Thermopolyspora flexuosa: one gene and its partner. The protein of the gene in region 2 binds, or shares a complex with, the protein of the main gene of each other region. Links are inferred from orthologs where the notes say so. Each region holds a gene or a part of one and is shown on either strand. Other genes may lie near its edges.

The links.
Region 1: the proteins of FHX40_RS13210 (region 2) and smc are in contact, whole or in part, in a crystal structure (PDB 3ZGX), measured with the Bacillus subtilis proteins. The link is inferred for Thermopolyspora flexuosa from one-to-one orthologs.

Annotation. Positions count from the first base shown.
Region 1 is NZ_VFPQ01000001.1:785,780-795,800, reverse strand. What follows is about bases 4,632-8,844. They hold smc (chromosome segregation protein SMC), read right to left. Parts: upstream 8,531-8,844; coding sequence 4,832-8,530; downstream 4,632-4,831. Other genes in these bases: FHX40_RS25645 (hypothetical protein), read right to left, coding at 8,720-8,844; ftsY (signal recognition particle-docking protein FtsY), read right to left, coding at 4,632-4,787. Outside these bases: FHX40_RS03485 (polysaccharide deacetylase family protein), read right to left, coding at 1-326; FHX40_RS03480 (helix-turn-helix domain-containing protein), read right to left, coding at 485-1,066; FHX40_RS03475 (DMT family transporter), read left to right, coding at 1,158-1,994; FHX40_RS03470 (sigma-70 family RNA polymerase sigma factor), read right to left, coding at 2,047-2,655; more of ftsY, read right to left, coding at 3,582-4,631; more of FHX40_RS25645, read right to left, coding at 8,845-8,914; FHX40_RS03450 (acylphosphatase), read right to left, coding at 9,101-9,394; mutM (bifunctional DNA-formamidopyrimidine glycosylase/DNA-(apurinic or apyrimidinic site) lyase), read right to left, coding at 9,423-10,021. UniProt on the Bacillus subtilis protein: Required for chromosome condensation and partitioning.
Region 2 is NZ_VFPQ01000001.1:3,117,973-3,126,545, forward strand. The notes cover bases 3,511-6,275. They hold FHX40_RS13210 (segregation and condensation protein A), read right to left. Parts: upstream 5,443-6,275; coding sequence 4,579-5,442; downstream 3,511-4,578. Other genes in these bases: FHX40_RS13200 (pseudouridine synthase), read right to left, coding at 3,511-3,918; scpB (SMC-Scp complex subunit ScpB), read right to left, coding at 3,915-4,586; FHX40_RS13215 (ParA family protein), read right to left, coding at 5,504-6,275. In the rest of the region: FHX40_RS13180 (carotenoid oxygenase family protein), read right to left, coding at 1-222; FHX40_RS13185 (TetR/AcrR family transcriptional regulator), read right to left, coding at 294-905; FHX40_RS13190 (prephenate dehydrogenase), read right to left, coding at 1,021-2,157; aroH (chorismate mutase), read right to left, coding at 2,197-2,559; more of FHX40_RS13200, read right to left, coding at 2,623-3,510; more of FHX40_RS13215, read right to left, coding at 6,276-6,394; FHX40_RS13220 (tyrosine recombinase), read right to left, coding at 6,577-7,527; FHX40_RS13225 (NUDIX domain-containing protein), read right to left, coding at 7,606-8,271; FHX40_RS13230 (CTP synthase), read right to left, coding at 8,268-8,573. UniProt on the Bacillus subtilis protein: Participates in chromosomal partition during cell division. May act via the formation of a condensin-like complex containing Smc and ScpB that pull DNA away from mid-cell into both cell halves.

The DNA of each region.
Region 1 (10,021 bases), 2.3 Mb from region 2 along the record:
AGCAGGTCGAGCACCTTCCCGGTGTACTTGCCCGGACCGTCGTCGAAGGTGAGCGCCACGCACTTGATCCGCGCGCAGTCCACGGTCCGGAACCCGGGCCCGGCGGGCAGCCGGCCGGTCGGCCACTCGGGCTGCTGGGCGACCAGCCGGTACCGCAGCGTGTCGGCGTCGACCGGCCTGCTCAGCGGACGCTCCGGGACCGCCGTCGCCTCCCTCGCCTGCCGGAACATGCCCATCGCCGCGCACCCGGCGGTGCCCACCAGCGCGCCCACCAGCGTCATCACCAGCAACGGCGTCGCGCGCCGCGACGTTAACGAGCCCCCCACTCGCACGCTTCCCCCCGAAAGCACCGCGGGACCTGTGCCACCACCCCTGGCCGTGTCGCCCGCGGAACACCCCGGCCAGGTATCTGGAGCAGTACCCAGATGTCTGCGTTTCACCTCTCGGGGGAGCGTGTCACGAGAGATGGGTGTGAGGGGTGATATCAGCGGTCCGGCGTGTCGCGGGGCTCGGTGACCACCATGACGAACCGGACCTCCTCCTCCCCCTCGTTGGCGTACCGGTGCGGCCGGTCCGCGGTGAACAGCACCGCCTCGTCCTTCCGGATCACGTGGCTCTTGCCGTACACCGAGAGGGTGAGCTCGCCGGTGAGCACGGTGAGCAGCTCACGGGTGCCCGCGGCGTGCGCGTCGCTGTCGTGGTGCTCGCCGGGGCCGAGCCGCCAGTCCCACAGCTCGAGGATCGCGGGCAGGTCGCTGCCGACGAGCAGCCGTGCCGAGCCGCCCCGCTCGCCGCGCCACATCGTCACCACATCGGAGGCGTGCACCACCCGGACCACGGGGGTGTCGGAGACCTCGACGAGGCGGCCCACCGAGACGCCGAGCGCGTCGGCGATCCGGTTGAGCGTGTTGATGCTCGGGTTGGTCCGGCCCTGCTCGATCTGGATGAGCATGCCCCGGCTCACGCCCGAGCGCAGTGCCAGCTCGTCGAGGGTCATGCCCCGGTGCGCCCGCTGCGCCCGGACGTTGTTCGCGATCGCCGCGGTGAGCGTCTCGAGTTCCGGCATGCGGTGCAGTGTATTAGATCAATTTTTAAGCGCGTTGTACTTCGGTGTAATGTACTTCGAGTTCAATTCATTGCACCGAAGGAGGCTCCAGGTGACCGCGATCGCCCTGGCGACGGCGTGTGCCGTGGTGTACGGCGCGGCGGACTTCTACGGCGGGCTCGCGAGCCGACGATCCCAGGTGTTCGCCGTGGTCGTGCTGTCGCAGCTCGCCGGGCTCGCGTTCATCGCCTGCCTGCTGCCGGTGCTGCCCGGCGAGGGCGGCACGGCCGCGCTGGCGTGGGGCATGGTCGCCGGGCTCGCGGGCGGCGGCGGGCTGATCTTCTTCTACCGGGCGCTCGCGATCGGCACGATGTCGGTGGTCGCCCCGGTGAGCGCGACGATCTCGGCGGGGTTGCCGGTGGTGTTCGGGCTCGCGGTCGGCGAGCGTCCGGCGCCCGCGGCGCTCGCCGGGGTGGCGCTCGCGATCGCCGCGGTGCTGCTGGTGAGCCGCGCCCCGGCCCAGGAGCCGGCGACGCGGGGGCTCGGCCCGCTCGCGCTGGCGGCGATCGCCGGGGCCGGGTTCGGCGGGTTCTTCATCCTGCTCGGCAACGCGCCCGAGGACGCCGGGCCGTGGCCGCTGCTCGGCGCGCGGATCGCCTCGATCCTCATGGTCACCGGGATCGCCCTCGCCTCCGGGCGCGGGCTGCGGCCCGCCCCGGGGTCGCTGCGCACGATCGTGCTCGCGGGCGTGCTCGACATGGCCGCGAACGTGCTCTACATGTTCGCGGTGCACCGGGGCCTGCTCAGCCTCGTCGCCGTGATCGTCTCGCTCTACCCGGCGAGCACGCTGCTGCTCGCCCGCCAGGTGCTCGGGGAACGGCTCACCCCGGTGCAGGTCGCGGGTGTGGGCCTCGCGCTCGGCGCGGTGGCGCTGATCGCCGCGGCGTGACCGTGCGCCTCGGCCGTATCCGGTGCCGGAGAGGGGTGGTGCCGCCGGGCGGTCAGGCGGCGAGCTCGGGCTCGGCCTCGCGCTGCGGGGCGCGCAGCGAGCCGTGCTCGCGCACGTAGTCGGCGAGCATCGCGCGCAGCTGGCGGCGGCCGCGGTGCAGCCGGGACATCACGGTGCCGATCGGGGTGCCCATGCGCTCGGCGATCTCCTTGTACGGGAAGCCCTCGACGTCGGCGAGGTAGACCGCCATGCGGAACTCCTCGGGCAGGGCGCGCAGGGCGTTCATCACGGCCGAGTCGGGCAGCTGCTCCAGCGCCTCGGTCTCGGCGGACTTCAGGCCGGTGGACATGTGCGACTCGGCGGCGGCGAGCTGCCAGTCCTCGATGTCCTCGGTGGCGGACAGCTTCGGGGAGCGCTGCTTCTTGCGGTACTCGTTGATGAAGTTGTTCGTGAGGATCCGGTGCAGCCACGCCTTGAGGTTGGTGCCCTCACGGAACTGGTGGTAGGAGGTGAACGCCTTCGCGACGGTCTCCTGGACGAGGTCCTCGGCGTCGGCCGTGTTGCGGGTCAGCCTCATGGCGGACGCGTAGAGCTGCTGGGTCACGGGCACGACGTCCCGCTCGAACCAGGCGCGCCTCTGCTCTTCCGTCATCGAGATCATTCCAACCCCCTACGAACCGAATCCCCCACTACCCTTCCGGCACCTCCGTACACCGCACACGCGGGCACGGCACCACCGGTTCACCTTGCACTACGCAGCAAATCCGCCCGTGCTCACGCCCAGGGTCGCAGTACTCGAGTAAGAACTCCGTCAGGGGACCGCCCGTAGGGCTTCACTGGACGCGGCAGGGAAGTGAGGCGCGGGCGAGGCAGGACAGCCCAGACCAAAGCCCACAGCCAAACAAGTATCAGTATCGTAACACTTGACGCTCAGATCAACAAATTTTGTGGCCTGGCCAACAGTAAAATCCGCAAACCGCCTGAAGCGTCGCACACCCCGCGAGGCGAACGGTTTCCCGCCGCCCGGCCGTACCGGGTCGTGCGCGGTGCCGCCGCCTCGGCGGAGGTGGAGCCGGTTGAGCGGGCCATTCCTTGAGACGACCTGGGGGTGGGGCCACGCACATCCGGCGAGGATCGACGTTCATTGCGCCCGGCCGTGGCAAACGACTCGCGTCGCAGACCCGTACGGCCCGGACACCCTCCTGAACCCCTGAAACGGCGGTTTCGCCGTGCCAGGCGGACCGGCCCGGGCGACCCGTCGCGCGGCGGGGGCGGACACGTCCTTGAGCGACGGATCCGCTTCGCCTCAGCGGTGATCCACGCACCCCGGCCGCACGGTTCGGCCTCGGTTCGCACGGCCCCGCCGATCCCGGCTCGGCGCGCCCCAGGGGCGCACGCTCGTGCGAGCCGCCGCGGTCCGGCCTCTCGGATCCCGGTGCGGCCGCGCTCCGCGCGAGCGCGCGAGGCCGGTGACCCGGGTAGGCCCGGTGCGAGGCCCACGGTACGGCGGACGGTGGGCGAAGACGACGGCGCCGCCACCGGCACGACGGCCGGCGGCGGCGCCACACGCCTGATGGGAGCCGTCCGCTATGCGGACTTCTGGTCGCCTCCGGGCTTCTCGTCGCCGAGGATCGCGTCGACGAACACCTCCGGGTCGAACGGGGCGAGGTCGTCGGGCCCCTCGCCGAGGCCCACCAGCTTGACCGGCACGCCCAGCTCGCGCTGCACGCTGATCACGATGCCGCCCTTGGCGGTGCCGTCGAGCTTGGTCAGCGCGATGCCGGTGATGTTCACCACCTCGGCGAACACCTGGGCCTGGCGCATGCCGTTCTGCCCGGTGGTGGCGTCGAGGACGAGCAGCACCTCGTCGACGGTCGCCTTCTTCTCGATCACCCGCTTCACCTTGCCGAGCTCGTCCATGAGCCCGGTCTTGGTGTGCAGGCGGCCGGCGGTGTCCACGATCACCACGTCGACCTTCTTCTCGATGCCGCGGGCGACCGCGTCGAAGGCCACGCTCGCCGGGTCGGCGCCCTCGTCCTTGCGGACCACCTCGGCACCCACCCGGTCGCCCCAGGTCTGCAGCTGGTCGGCGGCGGCGGCGCGGAAGGTGTCGGCGGCGCCGAGCAGCACCTGCTTGCCGTCGCCGATCAGCGCCCGGGCGAGCTTGCCGGTCGTCGTGGTCTTGCCGGTGCCGTTCACGCCGACCACGAGCACCACCGCGGGCCGCTCACCGTGCGGCGTGACGTGCAGCGTGCGGTCCATGTCCGGCCCGACCTGGGCGAGGAGCAGCTCGCGCAGCAGGGCGCGCGCCTCCTCCGGGGTGCGGCTGCCGAGCACCTTCACCCGGGTGCGCAGCTCCTCGACGATGGCGCGGGTCGGCCCGACGCCCACGTCTGCGGTGATGAGGGTCTCCTCGATCTCGTCCCACACCTCGTCGTCGAGGTGGTCGCGGGAGAGCAGCTCGAGCAGGCCCCGGCCGAGCGCGTTCTGCGAGCGGGCGAGCCGCGCCCGCAGCCGCACCATGCGGCCCGCCGACGGCGGCGGGACCTCCACCTCGGGCACCTTGACGACCTCGACCGGCCGCGCCGGGGGCGGCAGGGTCGTGGTGGGGCCGCCTTCCTCGGCCACCTCCTTGGGCGGCGCGGGCCGTTCCGCCTCCGGCGCGGGCGGTGCCTCCGGCGGCGGCAGCGTCGGCGCCCCTCCGCCCTTCGGGCGGAACAGCAGGAACAGGCCGCCGACCGCCAGAACGGCGACGACGGCCACGATCACGATGATGCCGAGGTAGTCGCTCACAAGATGTCAGTTTCCCAGACAGGTCGGTGTGCCGAGACCGGTGGTCAGGCCGACGCGCGTTCCCGCAGCCGCTGGCTGACCACCTGGCTGACGCCGTCGCCCCGCATGGTCACGCCGTAGAGGGCGTCGGCGATCTCCATCGTACGTTTCTGGTGCGTGATCACGATGAGCTGGGAGGTCTCCCGGAGCTCCTCGAACAGGGTGAGCAGCCGCTGGGTGTTGGTGTCGTCGAGCGCGGCCTCCACCTCGTCCATCACGTAGAACGGCGACGGCCGCGCCTTGAAGATCGAGATGAGGAAGGCCACGGCGGTGAGCGACCGCTCCCCGCCGGACAGCAGCGACAGCCGCTTCACCTTCTTGCCCGGCGGCCGGGCCTCGACCTCCACCCCGGTGGTGAGCATGTCGTCCGGGTCGGTGAGGTACAGCCGCCCCTCGCCGCCCGGGAACACCCGGCTGAAGATCGTCTCGAACTCGCGGGCCACGTCCTCGTAGGCCGAGCGGAACATCTGCTCGACCCGGTCGTCGACCTCCTTGACCACGAGCAGCAGGTCGCGGCGGGTCTTCTTGAGGTCCTCGAGCTGGGAGGTGAGGAACGCGTGCCGCTCCTCGAGCGCGGCGTACTCCTCCAGCGCCAGCGGGTTCACCTTGCCGAGCTGGGCCATCTGCCGCTCGGCGGTCTTCGCCCGCTGCTCCTGCTCCTCGCGCACGTACGGCACGGTGGTGCCGTCGGCGAGCTGCACCGGCCTGTCCGGCCCGTACTCGGCGACGAGCGCCTCGACGTCCATGCCGAACTCCTCCAGCGCCCGCGTCTCGAGCTGCTCCAGACGCAACCGCCGCTCGGTGCGCGCCATCTCGCTGCCGTGCGCCCGGTTGGTCAGCTTGTCCAGCTCGGCCGAGAGCTCGCGCACCTGGGCGCGGACCGCCTTCAGCTCGGCCTCGATCTCGCCCCGGGCCCGCTCGGCCTCGTCCCGCTCGGCCGCCGCCGCGGCGAGCGACCGGTCGAGCAGCTCGAGGGTACGGCGCGCCCCGTCGGCCACGGCCGCGGCGACCGCGGCCTGCGTCCGGCGGCGTTCGCGCAGCTCGGCGGCGCGGGCGCGCTCCTCGCGCTCGCGCCGGGCCGCGGCGAGCAGCCGGTCGGCCCGCCCGGCGATGCCGGCCACCCGTTCCTCGGCGGTGCGCACCGCGAGGCGGGCGTTCATCTCGGTCTGCCGGGCCGCGTGGCACGCCGCGGCGAGCTCGTCGCGCAGCTCGGTGGTCGGCTCGCCGGCCAGCTCGTCCTCGGTCTCCGCGGCGGCGAGCCGTTCGGCGAGCTCCTCGGCCTCGGCGAGGCCGCGCTCGCGCGCCTCCTCCGCCGCCGCGATCGCGGCCGCGAGCCGCTCGCACTCGTCGTCGGCCGCCTTCGCCGCGGCCTCCAAACCGGCGAGCCGCTTGGCGGTCGCCGCCGCCTGGCGGTCGGCCTCGCGCTGCCGCGCCCGCAGCCGGTCGAGCTCGGCCCGGGCCGCGCTCACCCCGTTCTGCGCCGCGCTCACCTGCGCCCGGGCCTCGCCCAGCCGCTCCTGGGCCGTGTCGACCGCGGCGCGCGCCTCCTCGGCCGCGGCGACCGCCTCGGCGAGCCGCTCCGCGGTGGCCTCGGCGCCGCGGCGCGCCTCCTCCAGGTCGGCGATCGCGGCGTCCAGCGCCGAGCGCACCCGCAGCACCGAGTCGCCGCCCGCGCCGCCGCGGGCGAACCGGGCGCCGAGCAGGTCCCCGGACCAGGTCACCGCGCGCAGCTCGGGCCGCTCGCGCACCACCCGCCGGGCCGTCTCGAGGTCCTTGACCACGACCACCCCGGCGAGCAGCGCGGCGACCGTGCCGCGCAGCCGCTCCGGGGCCGCCACCAGGTCGAGCGCCCACTCCCCGTCGCCGGGCGGCGCACCCGCCGCGGCGGGCTCGGCAGCCGTACCGTCCGCGACCAGCAGCCCGGCGCGTCCCGCGTCCCGGCCGCGCAGGAACTCCAGCGCGGCCGCCGCGGCCGGGACCGACTCCACCGCGACCCCCTCGGCCGCGTCGGCGAGCACCGCGGCGATCGCCGCCTCGGCGCCGCGCCGTACCGTGAGCAGGGCGGCGACCGGCCCCAGCACGCCCTCCAGCTCGCCGGACGAGGCGGCGGCGAGCAGCGTCCCCGCGCCGTCCGCGCCCTTGGCGAGGCCCAGCTCCAGGGCCTCGCGCCGCGCCTGGAGCGCGGCGACCGCCCGCTGCGCCTCCTGGTCGGCGGCCCGCGCCGCGTTCACCTCGGCCTCGGCCGCGGCGAGCGCGGCCCGCGGCCCGGCGAGGCCCCGCTCGGCCTCCGCGGCGGCCGCCTCGGCGGCCTCCACCGCGGCCCGCGCCGTCTCGACCCGCTCCTCGGCGACCGCGATCTCCTCGGCGAGCTCCGGGTCGGCCTGCGGCTCCTCGCGCTCGGCGGCCTCGTACGCGGCCCGCGCCTCCGCCGCGCGGCGCCGCGCCTCCTCCAGCGCGGCGCGCAGCCGCCCGATCTCCTGCGCGGCGGCGTCGGCCCGGCTCTGCGCCGAGGCGACCTCGCCGCGCAGCCGGGCGAGCCGTTCCCGCCGGTCCGCGGCGGCGCGGTTCAGCTCGGCGAGCCGCCGCTCCTCCGCGGCGAGCTCCCGCTCGGCCTCCTCCCGCCGCGCCACGGCCGCGTCCAGCAGCTCGCGGGCATGCTCCAGCTCCTCGGTGAGCATGCGCTCGGTCTCGCGCACCTGCGCGGCCTCGCGCTCGTAGTCCTCCGGGTCGCGGCCCCGGCGCTCCACCGCGGCCGCGGCCTCCGCGTTCCGCCGCCGCTCGGCGGCGAGCACCTCGACGCCGCGCAGCCGTTCCTTGAGCGCGGACAGCGCGTAGAAGGTGTCCGCGGCGGCGGCGAGCCGGGGCTGGGCCTGCGCGGCGGCCGCCTCCAGCTCGCTCTCCCGCAGCTGGGCGTGCTCCAGCGCCGCCTCCACCTCGGTACGGCGGGCGAGCAGCGCGGCCTCGTCGGCCTCCTCCTTGGCGAGGGCCTCGCGCAGCGTCACCACGTCGTCGGCGAGCAGGCGCAGCCGGGCGTCGCGCAGGTCGGCCTGGATCACCGCGGCCTTCCGGGCGATCTCCGCCTGGCGGCCGAGCGGCTTGAGCTGGCGGCGCAGCTCGTTGCACAGGTCCTGCACCCGGTTGAGGTTCGCCTGCATCGCGTCGAGCTTGCGCAGCGCCTTCTCCTTGCGCTTGCGGTGCTTGAGGACGCCGGCGGCCTCCTCGATGAACGCCCGGCGCTCCTCCGGCCCGGCGTGCAGCACCTCGTCGAGCCGGCCCTGGCCGACGATCACGTGCATCTCGCGGCCGATGCCGGAGTCCGACAGCAGCTCCTGGATGTCGAGCAGGCGGCACGGCTCGCCGTTGATCGCGTACTCGCTCTGGCCGGACCGGAACATCAGCCGGCTGATCGTGACCTCGGTGTAGTCGATCGGGAGCGCGCCGTCGGAGTTGTCGATGGTGAGCGTGACCTCGGCGCGGCCGAGCGGCGGACGGCTCGCCGTACCGGCGAAGATCACGTCCTCCATCTTGCCGCCGCGCAGCGACTTGGCGCTGCCCTCGCCCATCACCCAGGCGAGGGCGTCGACGACGTTGGACTTGCCCGACCCGTTCGGGCCGACCACGCAGGTGATCCCCGGCTCGAAGCGCAGCGTGGTGGCGGAGGCGAAGGACTTGAAGCCGCGCAGCGTGAGGGTCTTGAGGTACAAGCGGGAAACCCTCCCCCCGTCAGCGGACCGCCGGTCGACTTCTGGCGGAAGACTACAGCCAGGCACCGACCGAATGCGGGGTCAACGGAGAGGACGGCGGCGAGGAGGGCCGGGAAGGGGGGCTACCGACATGACAAGGGACGCCTGTTGCGAGGCGTCCCTGACTCTGTGCTACTGCCTTCCGGCCTCTCAGGTGAGGGCCGGCTCGCGATCCTGCAGACGGGTGAGCGACTCGTCGCGCGACTGAGCCGCAAGGGCGTCGTTCTGCGCCTGGAGCCTTATGAGCTCTGCCTCCAGGTCCCGGACTCGCTGCTGGAGACGGCGCATTTCCGAGACCATCCGAGGGTCAGGACCGCCGACGTGGCCGAATAGAGCCTTCGCCATGGTTAAGGGTCCTCCACGCTGAGTGACCAGACTGGTTCGCGCACTTGTAGCCGCGGGAGGGGTGCGCGTGGTTCCTATCAAGAGTCGCACTGGCAATGGAGGCGGTCAAGTTGAACACTCCCCGAAGAGGAACCGGCGACTCCCGACGTGCAAATATACCCTATTCCGGGCCGGAAAGTAAAGCGCTCACCTTTCTACAAAACCAACCAAACCCCCGCGCGGCTCGCTCCAACGTTCGATAACCGCGTCGACCCGGCCCGGTGTTTCGCCGCTTCGCAGCAGCTCAAGCAGCTTGTCACAAGATTCTCGAGGTCCTTCGGCTATGACCTCTACCCTGCCGTCGGCAAGATTTGACGCGGACCCTACCAAACCCAGTTCGAGCGCGCGCGACCGGGTCCACCAGCGGAAACCGACGCCCTGCACCCGCCCCCGCACCCAGGCGGTGAGCCGTACGTTTTCCTGCTCGTTCTTTTCGCTCATAGGCGTTTGCCGATACCTGTTGTTTCGCTTATATCCGTGCCCTCCTCGGCCGGGGCTGGCAGCGCGGGCACGAGTACGACGAGCGGTTCATGAACGGATCTCGCCGGATCGGCGTGCCGCAGCGCGGGCACGGCTCGTCGCGCCTGCCGTACACGGCAAGGGACCGCGAAAAATAACCGCTTTCGCCGTTTACGTTGACGTACAGATGGTCGAACGAGGTACCGCCTTCGGCGAGCGCGGCGTGCATCACCTCGCGCACCGCGGTCACGAGTTCGTTGATTTTCGGCCGGGTGAGCGTCTCGGTGGGCCGGGCCCAGTGCAGCCGGGCCCGCCACAGCGCCTCGTCGGCGTAGATGTTACCCACCCCGCTGATGAGCGACTGGTCGAGGAGTGCCCGTTTGATGCCGGTACGGCGGGCACGCAGCCGGGCGGCGAACGCGTCGGCGTCGAACGCGGGCTCGAGCGGGTCGGGGGCGATGTGCGCGATCGGCTCCGGCACCCGGCCGCCGACGCCGTCGACGAGCGGGGCGACGAGCAGGTGGCCGAACGTGCGCTGGTCGACGAAGCGCAGCTCAGGGCCGCCGTCGGCGAACGAGAACCGCACCCGCAGGTGTTTCTCCGGGGGCG
Region 2 (8,573 bases):
GCGCAGCCGTACCCCGTGCACCATGCCGTCGCCGGCGAACAGGTGCAGCCGGGGGTCGTCGAGGTTCATCGGGTTCGGCCCGTTGCGCAGGTAGCGGCCGTTGAGCTCGGCCGGGATGCGGCCGGTCACCGGCAGGTCGAAGGCGGTGATCTCCTCGGTGACCGGGGTGAAGCCGCCGCGGAAGGCGGGGTGCTCGCCGACGCGGGACTCGGTGAGGGACATGTGGGGCACCTCCTGACGGTGGCGGTTCCGGCGGCGCAGGGCCCGCCGCCGGGCGTGCGCCCGCGGACCGCTCAGCGGCCGGTCCGCAGGCCGTCGAGCAGGGTCGCCAGCAGCAGGCGGAACCGGTCGGCCGCCTGCGCGGGGTCCACCATCCGGGCCAGCTCCAGGCTCACCGCGCCGTGCAGCGCCATCCACAGCGCGTCGGCGACCGCGGCCGGATCCCCGTCGCGGAGGACCCCGGCCCGCATGCAGGCGGCCACGGCCCGCACCGCGTAGGCGAGCGTGGACTTGCTGTAGCTCACCGCCTCGCTGCTTGGCTCGAAGCCGGGGACTGCGTCCTGGAACATGACCCGGTAATACTCCGGCTCGGCGAGCGCGTACTCCCGGTACGCCCAGCCGAGCGCCTCCAGATATGCGGCCGGTTCCAGGTCCTCGGGCACCCGGGCGAGGTGCCGCCCCAGCCGGGCGAACCCCTCCAGCCAGAGCGCCTCGACGAGCCCGTCCTTGCCGCCGAACATCGTGTAGATGACCTTGGTCGAGCACCCCACCTCGGCGGCGATCCGCCGTACCGTGAGCGAGCCCGCCCCCTCGGCCACGAGCAGCCGCGTGGCGGTGTCGAGGATCGCCGTCCGCACCGCGCCCTGCCCTGCCTGCCGGGCCCGCTCGTACGCGCTCACCGTCATGGTTAGGGTAACACCGTTTCTTATCGGTAACGCTGTTACCGCATTTGTACGGCAAAGCCGGTCACCCGTCAAGACCCGCGACGGATGACCGGCTCGCGAAACCCTGGGGTACGGCTCAGCCGGGCACGTCCCAGCCCTGGGCGCGCAGCGCCGCGGCGAGCACCCCGGCGGCCTCGGGCTGGACGGAGAGCTCGGCCATGCCCAGCGGCAGGCCGGGGGCGTGCTCCAGGCGCACGTCCTCGATGTTGACGCCGACCTCCTCGGCGACCTGGAAGAGCCGGGCGAGCTCGCCGGGGCGGTCGCCGATGACGACCTGCACGACCGCGTACGCGCGGGCGGGGCCGCCGTGCTTGCCGGGGATGCGGCCGCGGCCGGTGACGCCGCGCCGCAGCAGGTCGGTGACCTCGGCCATCGCCGGCTCCCCCGCTCTCGCGGTACGGCGCAGCGCCGCCGCGGCGGCGGCCAGGTCGGCGGCGATCGCCTCGAGCACCGCGGCGACCGGCAGCGCGTTGCCGGAGAGGATGCCGGTCCACAGGTCCGGGTCCCCGGCGGCGATGCGGGTGACGTCCCGCACCCCCTGCCCGGCGAGGCTGAGCGCGGTCTCCGAGGCGCCCGCGAGGCGGGCCGCGACGGCCGCCGCGGTCACGTGCGGGGCGTGCGAGACGATCGCGACCGCCTCGTCGTGCTCGGCCGCGCCGACCCGCACCGGCTCGGCGCCGCACAGCTTGATCAGCGACAGCACGGCCTCCACCGCGTCGGGCGAGGTCTGCTCGGTGGGGCAGTACGCCCACGGGCGGCCGAGGAACAGGTCGGCGCGGGCGGCCGCCGGGCCGGAGCGCTCGCTGCCCGCGAGCGGGTGCCCGGCGAGGTAGCTCGACAGGTCGCAGCCGATGGCGGCGGCGCGCTCCAGCGGCAGCGCCTTCACGCTCGCCACGTCGGTGTAGCAGCGGGCCGCGCCCTCCCGCTGCAGCCGCAGCAGCTCGTCGGCGACGTACGGCGGGGGCACCGCGACCACCGCGAGGTCGACGGGCGCGATCTCGTCCCGCCCGCCCGGCGGCGGCCACTCCCGGCCGGCGCCCAGCTCCCGGGCGAGCCGTACCGCCCGGTCGTCACGGTCGGCGAGGTACACCTCCAGGCCGTGCTCGCGCAGCGCGAGCGCGACCGAGGTGCCGATCAGCCCGGTCCCGACGACGAGAACGCTCGAGATGCTCACCGGCGCCCCGTCCCGCAGGTGGTCGCGCAGGGCCGCCATGACGTGCTCACGTGCGGATCCACTGGTGGCTCACCGCGCCTACTGGGCGATGTCCAGCCGCAGCGCGACCGCGCCCCGCAGGTAGACGTGCTGGATCTGCTGCCGAGGCTTGTCGGTCTCCACATGGGCCATGAGCCGGACCACGCGCGGCAGCGCACCCGGGACGTCGATCTCGGTGGCACAGATCAGCGGCACGTCGTGGAAGCCGAGCTTGCGCGCGGCGAGCGCCGGGAACTCCGCGTTGAGGTCCGGGGTGGCTGTGAAGATGACGCTGATCACGTCGTCGGTGGTGAGCTCGTTGCGCGCCATCACCTCGGTCACCAGCTCGGTGACTCCGGCCAGGATCGCCTCACGCTCGTTGGCGTCGACCTGGATGGCTCCGCGGATCGCCCGCACCCCCATGATGTTCCCTTCGTACATGCCCTCGCGGGGCGGCCGGCCCGGCCGCCCCGGGAAAACGGCGGACTACAAACCGACGGCGGCGTACAGTTCACCTATTTCGGTCACCGTCAGGGAACGGATCGTACCCGGCTTCAGCCGTCCCAGCCTCACCGGCCCGAACTCGATGCGGGCCAGGTCGATGACCCGGTGGCCGACCTCCTCCATCATCCGCCGCACGATGTGCTTACGGCCCTCGTGCAGCGTGATCTCCACGAGCGCGAGGTCGCCGTGCACCTGGACCACCCTGAACTGGTCGGCCCTGGCGATGCCGTCCTCGAGCTCGACGCCCTGCAGGAGCCACCGGACCACCTTGCGCGGCACCGGGCCGGGCACCTTCGCCAGGTACTTCTTCCGCACCCCGTAGCGGGGGTGGGTGAGCCGGTGGGCGAGCTCGCCGTCGTTGGTGAGCAGGATCAGGCCCTCGGTCTCGGTGTCGAGGCGGCCCACGTGGAACAGCCGGTACGGCAGGTCGGCGACGTAGTCGGCGATCGTCGGCCGGCCCAGCGGGTCGGACATCGTGCTGATCACGCCGATCGGCTTGTTGAACGCGTAGTAGGCCAGCTCGGTGTTGGTCGGGATGCGCTTGCCGTCGACGTGGATCACCTGGCGGGCGGGGTCGACCCGGGCGCCGAAGCGGCGCACCACCTGGCCGTCGACGGTGACCCGGCCCTCGCCGATCAGCTGCTCGCAGGCGCGGCGGCTCGCCACGCCGGCCGCGGCGAGCACCTTCTGCAGCCGCACGCCGCCGGGCACCTCGGTGGTGTCCCGCTCCTCGGGCCGGTCCTCGGGGAAGTCATCGTCGTCGTCCGGCAGGTCGAGCTCGACCTCGATGTCGCGGCCGCGGTCCCGGTCCCGGTCGGCGGAGCGGCCGAACCGGGCACGCACGGTCGCCGGCCGGGCCGGGCGCGGCGCGCCGCCGCGCTCCCGGGAGCCGCCGCCGACCGTGGTCACCGCGTCGTCGCCGAAGCGGCCGCGGCGCCGGTCCGCGCCGCGGTCCCCGCGGGCCCGCGGGCCCCGGTCCCGCTCGTTCCGGTCGCCGCCGTACGGCCGCCGCGCGCGGTCGTCCGCCGCGGTCTCGCGGTCGCGGGAGCGGCCGTACCGGGCGCGCAGGCCGGTCGCGGGGCGGCCGGTCTCCCGGCCGCGGGCCTCCTCCCCGCGCGTGCGGCCCGTGCGCGCGTCGCCCCGGACGCCGCCCGGGCCGCCGCGGGTGCCGCGGCCGTCTGCTGTGCGGCGCGGGTCGCCGCCACGGCCGGTGCCGTGGCCTCGGGCGCGCCCGTCACCGCGTCCATCACCGGACGGGGTGCCACGCCTCTTGCTCACTGTCTCTGCTCCTCAAGGCTTTCGATGTCGTCGGGGAGGAACGGGGCGAGCTCGGGAAGCTCGTCCAGGCTGCGCAGGCCCAGCCGTTCCAGGAAGTAGTTGGTGGTGCGGTACAGCACGGCCCCGGTCTCCGGGTCGGTCCCGGCCTCCTCGACCAGGCCGCGCGCGACCAGCGTGCGCATCACGCCGTCGCTGTTCACCCCGCGGATCGCGGCCACCCGGGCCCGGCTCACGGGCTGGCGGTAGGCGACGACCGCGAGGGTCTCGAGCGCCGCCTGGGTGAGCCGTGCCGTACGGCCGTCCCGGACGAAACGTTCGACGTAGGGGGCGCATTCGGCCCGCGTGTAGAACCGCCAGCCGCCGGCGACCTCTCTGAGGTCGAAACCCCGGCCGGCCGCGGTGTATTCCGCCGACAGCTCGCGCAGCAGCGCGTCCACCTCGCCGGTGGGGCGCTCCAGCACCTGGGCGAGGGTCACCGTGTCCACCGGCTCGTCCACGACCATGAGGATCGCCTCGAGCGCGGCCCGCAGGCTCGGCTCGGGCCGCTCCACGGGGTCCGGAGCGCCGCCGGCGTCGGCCTCGCGGGCCGTGTCCGGTACGGCGTCGCCGGTCCGGCCGTCCGTGGCATCGGGCGCGCCGGCGCCCGGGGCGGGATCCGGATCAGTCATCGGTGGTCTCTCCGCCTTCCGCAACGGGGGTTCGCTCGCCGCCGGCGGGGCCCTCGTCGTAGTCGTCGGTCACCGCCACCTCGCCGTCGTCGCCGCCGGTCCAGATCACGTGCAGCTCCCCGAGCGGTTCGAGCTGTTCGAAGGCGACGGCCGCCTCACGGTACAGCTCCAGCACCGCGAGGAAGCGTGCGACGACCTCGTGGATGCCCGCGCAGTCGGAGATGAGGGCGCGGAAGGTGGCCTTGCGCACCCGCCTGAGCCGTTCCACCAGGATAGCCGCCTGCTCGCGGACGCTCGCCCGCGGTTGATAAATGTGCTCGGTGGAGACGGTGGGCGGCTTCTTCGGCGTGAACGCCCGCGCGGCGATCCGGGCGAGGCCCTCCGGGCCGACGCCGAGCACGAGCTCGGGCAGCAGCCCGGCGAAGTGCGGCTCCATCGGCACCTGCCGGGGATACCGCAGCGCCTCCTCGGCCATGCGGACGGCGAACACCTTGGCGACCTCCTTGTACGCCCGGTACTGCAGCAGCCGGGCGAACAGCAGGTCGCGGGCCTCGAGCAGGGCGAGGTCCTCCTCGTCCTCCACCTCGCCGCTCGGCAGCAGCCGCGCCGCCTTGAGGTCGAGCAGGGTGGCGGCGACGAGCAGGAAGTGGCTCGCCTGGTCCAGGTCCCAGTCCGGCCCGCGGGAGCGGATGTACGCGATGAACTCGTCGGTGACCTGGTGGAGGGAGACCTCGGTGATGTCGAGCTTGTGCTTGGAGATCAGGCTCAGCAGCAGGTCGAACGGCCCCTCGAAGACCTCCAGGTGAACCTGGAAACCCTCGGCCGTCTCCCGTGTGGTCTCCTGCTGCGCGGTCACCGCACCATTCTCCCGCACATCGCCGCGCGGCGGCGCCGCTCGCCGCGCGCGGCCACGGCGGTCACTCCCGCTTGGGCCAGCGGGCGAGCAGCTCCCGGGCGAGCTCGCGGTAGGCGGCCGCGCCCAGCGACGCCGGGTCGAACTGGGTGATCGGCTCGCCGGCGAGCGTGGCGTCCGGGAACCGCACGGTGCGGTTGATCACGGTGTGGAAGACCTTGTCGCCGAACCCCTGCATGATCGTCTGCAGCACCTCACGCGCGTGCAGCGTGCGCGGGTCGTACATGGTGGCGAGGAGGCCGTCGATCTCGAGGTTCTTGTTGAGCCGCTCCTTGACCTTGTTGATCGACTCCATCAGCAGCGCCACGCCGCGCAGCGCGAAGAACTCGCACTCCAGCGGGATGATCACGCTGTGCGCCGCGGTGAGCGCGTTGACCGTGAGCAGGCCGAGCGACGGCTGGCAGTCGATCAGGCAGATGTCGTAGTGCGGGATGAGCGGCTCCAGGGCCCGGGCCAGCGCGTACTCGCGGGCGACCTCGTTGACCAGCCGGATCTCCGCTCCGGAGAGGAAGATGTTGCTGGGCAACAGGTCCATGTTCTCCACGCTGGTCTGGAGCAGGACGTTGTCGGTGGTGACGTCCGCCTCCTCCATGATGAGGTCGTAGACCGTCACCTCCAGCGGGCGGGGGTCGATGCCCAGCCCCACCGACAGGGCGCCCTGCGGGTCGAAGTCGACCAGCAGCACCTTCTGCCCGACCTCGGCGAGCGCCGCGCCGAGGTTGATGGTGGTCGTCGTCTTGCCGACGCCGCCCTTCTGGTTGACCATGGCGACCACCCGGGCCGGGCCGTGGGTGGTCGGCGGCACCGGCTCCGGGAAGACCGGACGCGGCCGCCCCGTGGGCCCGAGCACCTGCCCGGAGGCGTCAGCCCAGGTTCCCTCGGGAGTGGCCCCCAGGGGAGTTTCGTGGGTCGTCGTCGTTGTCACCAGATGAACCTCCCTGACAGCCCCGAAACGGACCGTCCGGACGGACACTATGGGGTCAGCATGTATGCGGCAAGGCGACTCGCCCGGTAACGCCAAAGTTCGGTCCGGCGGGCGACGGCTCCGCGGCGCTCGAGAGCGTGAACGTCCCGGAACTAGTCGACCGAGACCAAAGTGTAGACCTGTGCCGTGCTTACCGAGGCGAGGCCGAGGAGTTCCCGGACAACTCTGACATCCGCGCCGCCGTCGATGAGCCGGGCGGCGAACGAGTGCCGCAGCATGTGCGGCGAGATGCCGCCGAGGCCGGCGCGCTCGGCCGCCGCCTGGAGCACCCCCCAGGCGCCCTGCCGGGTGAGCCGGCCGCCTCGGGCGTTGAGGAAGAGCGCGTGGGTGCCGCGGCCACGGCCGTGCGCGGCGATCGCCGGCCGCGCCCGGGTGAGGTAGGCGCGCAGGGCGTCGCGCGCGGACCGGCCGAGCGGCACCGCGCGGGTGCGGCCGCCCGCGCCGCGCAGCCGTACCCGCTCCACGCCGGTGGTGCGCCGCTCGCCCCCGTCCCCGGCGCCGTCGTCGCCGAGCTCCACGTCGTCGACGGCGAGCCCGACCACCTCGGAGATCCGCGCGCCGGTGCCGTACAGCACCTCGAGCAGCGCCCGGTTGCGCAGCGTGAGCGGCGCGTCCTCGGGGCCCAGCGCGGCGAGCAGCCGCTCGACCTCGCCCGCGCCGATCGCCCGCGGGGTACGGCGCGGCCGCCGCGGCGGTCGCACCCGCCCGGCCGGGTCGTGGGAGGCGAGCCCCTCGCGCACCGCGAACCGGTGCAGCCCGCGCACCGCCGACGCGGCCCGGGCCGCCGACCCGTCGCAGAGCGCGCGGTGCCGCTCGTCGCCCGCGCGCAGCGCGTCGAGGAACGCGGCCACGTCATCCTCGCTCACCTCGGCGAGGCTGCGCCGGCCCCGCTCCTCCAGGTACTCCAGGTAGCGCCGCAGGTCACGCCGGTAGGACGCGAGCGTGTTCGCGGCGAGGCCGCGTTCCGTGGCGAGATGGGTGAGGTACTCCGCCAGCACGGCGTCGGCGTCGGCGTGCGCGTCCAGGGCGTGACCTCCCGTCATGCCGATTCACCAGACTCGGGCCCCGGCACGGGGGACGCCCGGGGCGGGGGTGCGCCCCGCGCGTGCCGGCGCGCGGGGTCAGTCCTCCGGGGCGTCGGCGGGCCGCAGATCGGCGAAGCCGCCGGCCGAGGCAGCGTACGCGGCGAGGATACCCGCCACCGCCTGGGAATTGTGGATCTTTCCGGACAACGCCTTCGCGACGGCCTCCTCGAGCGGCACCCACACCACCGGCATGTCGATCTCCTCGTGCCGGCGCTCGTGCGCGAACTCCCCGTCGGGGATCGGCTCCACGTCCCGGGCGAGGAAGATGCGCATGCGCTCGTTCGCCATGCCGGGCGAGGTGAACAGGTCGACCAGGGTGTGCCAGGTGGCGGCGCGGTAGCCGGCCTCCTCGGCGAGCTCGCGCCGCGCGTTGTCGAGCAGCGACTCGCCCGCGACGTCGCGCAGCCCGGCCGGGATCTCCCACAGCAGCCGCCGTACCGGGTGGCGGTACTGCCGCAGCAGCAGCACCCGGCCCGCGTCGTCGAGCGCGACCACGGCGACCGAGCCGGGGTGCAGCACGTAGTCGCGCTCGGCGGGCTCGCCCTCGGGCATGGTCACGCTGTCGGTGCGGACCGAGATCACCCGGGCCTGGAACCGGTCCTTGGAGGCGACCACCTCCCAGGACTCGGGCACGTCGACGACGTCGTCCGGGGTGAGCTTCGGCGCGGAACCGGATCCGCGATCGCCGGGCCTGGCCGTCACCGCCCCTGCCCCGCCTTCACCGCGGCCTCGCGGCTCTGCGCGTACGCCAGGGCCGCGGTCACCAGCCCGCGGAACAGCGGGTGGGGACGGGTCGGCCGGGACCGGAACTCCGGATGGGCCTGGGTGCCGATGAAGAACGGGTGGATCTCCGGCGGCAGCTCGGCGTACTCGACGAGGCGGCCGTCCGGCGAGGTCCCGGAGAAGACCATGCCGACCTTCTCCAGCGTCTCCCGGTAGGCGTTGTTCACCTCGTAGCGGTGCCGGTGCCGCTCGGACACCTCGGCCTTGCCGTACAGCCGGCG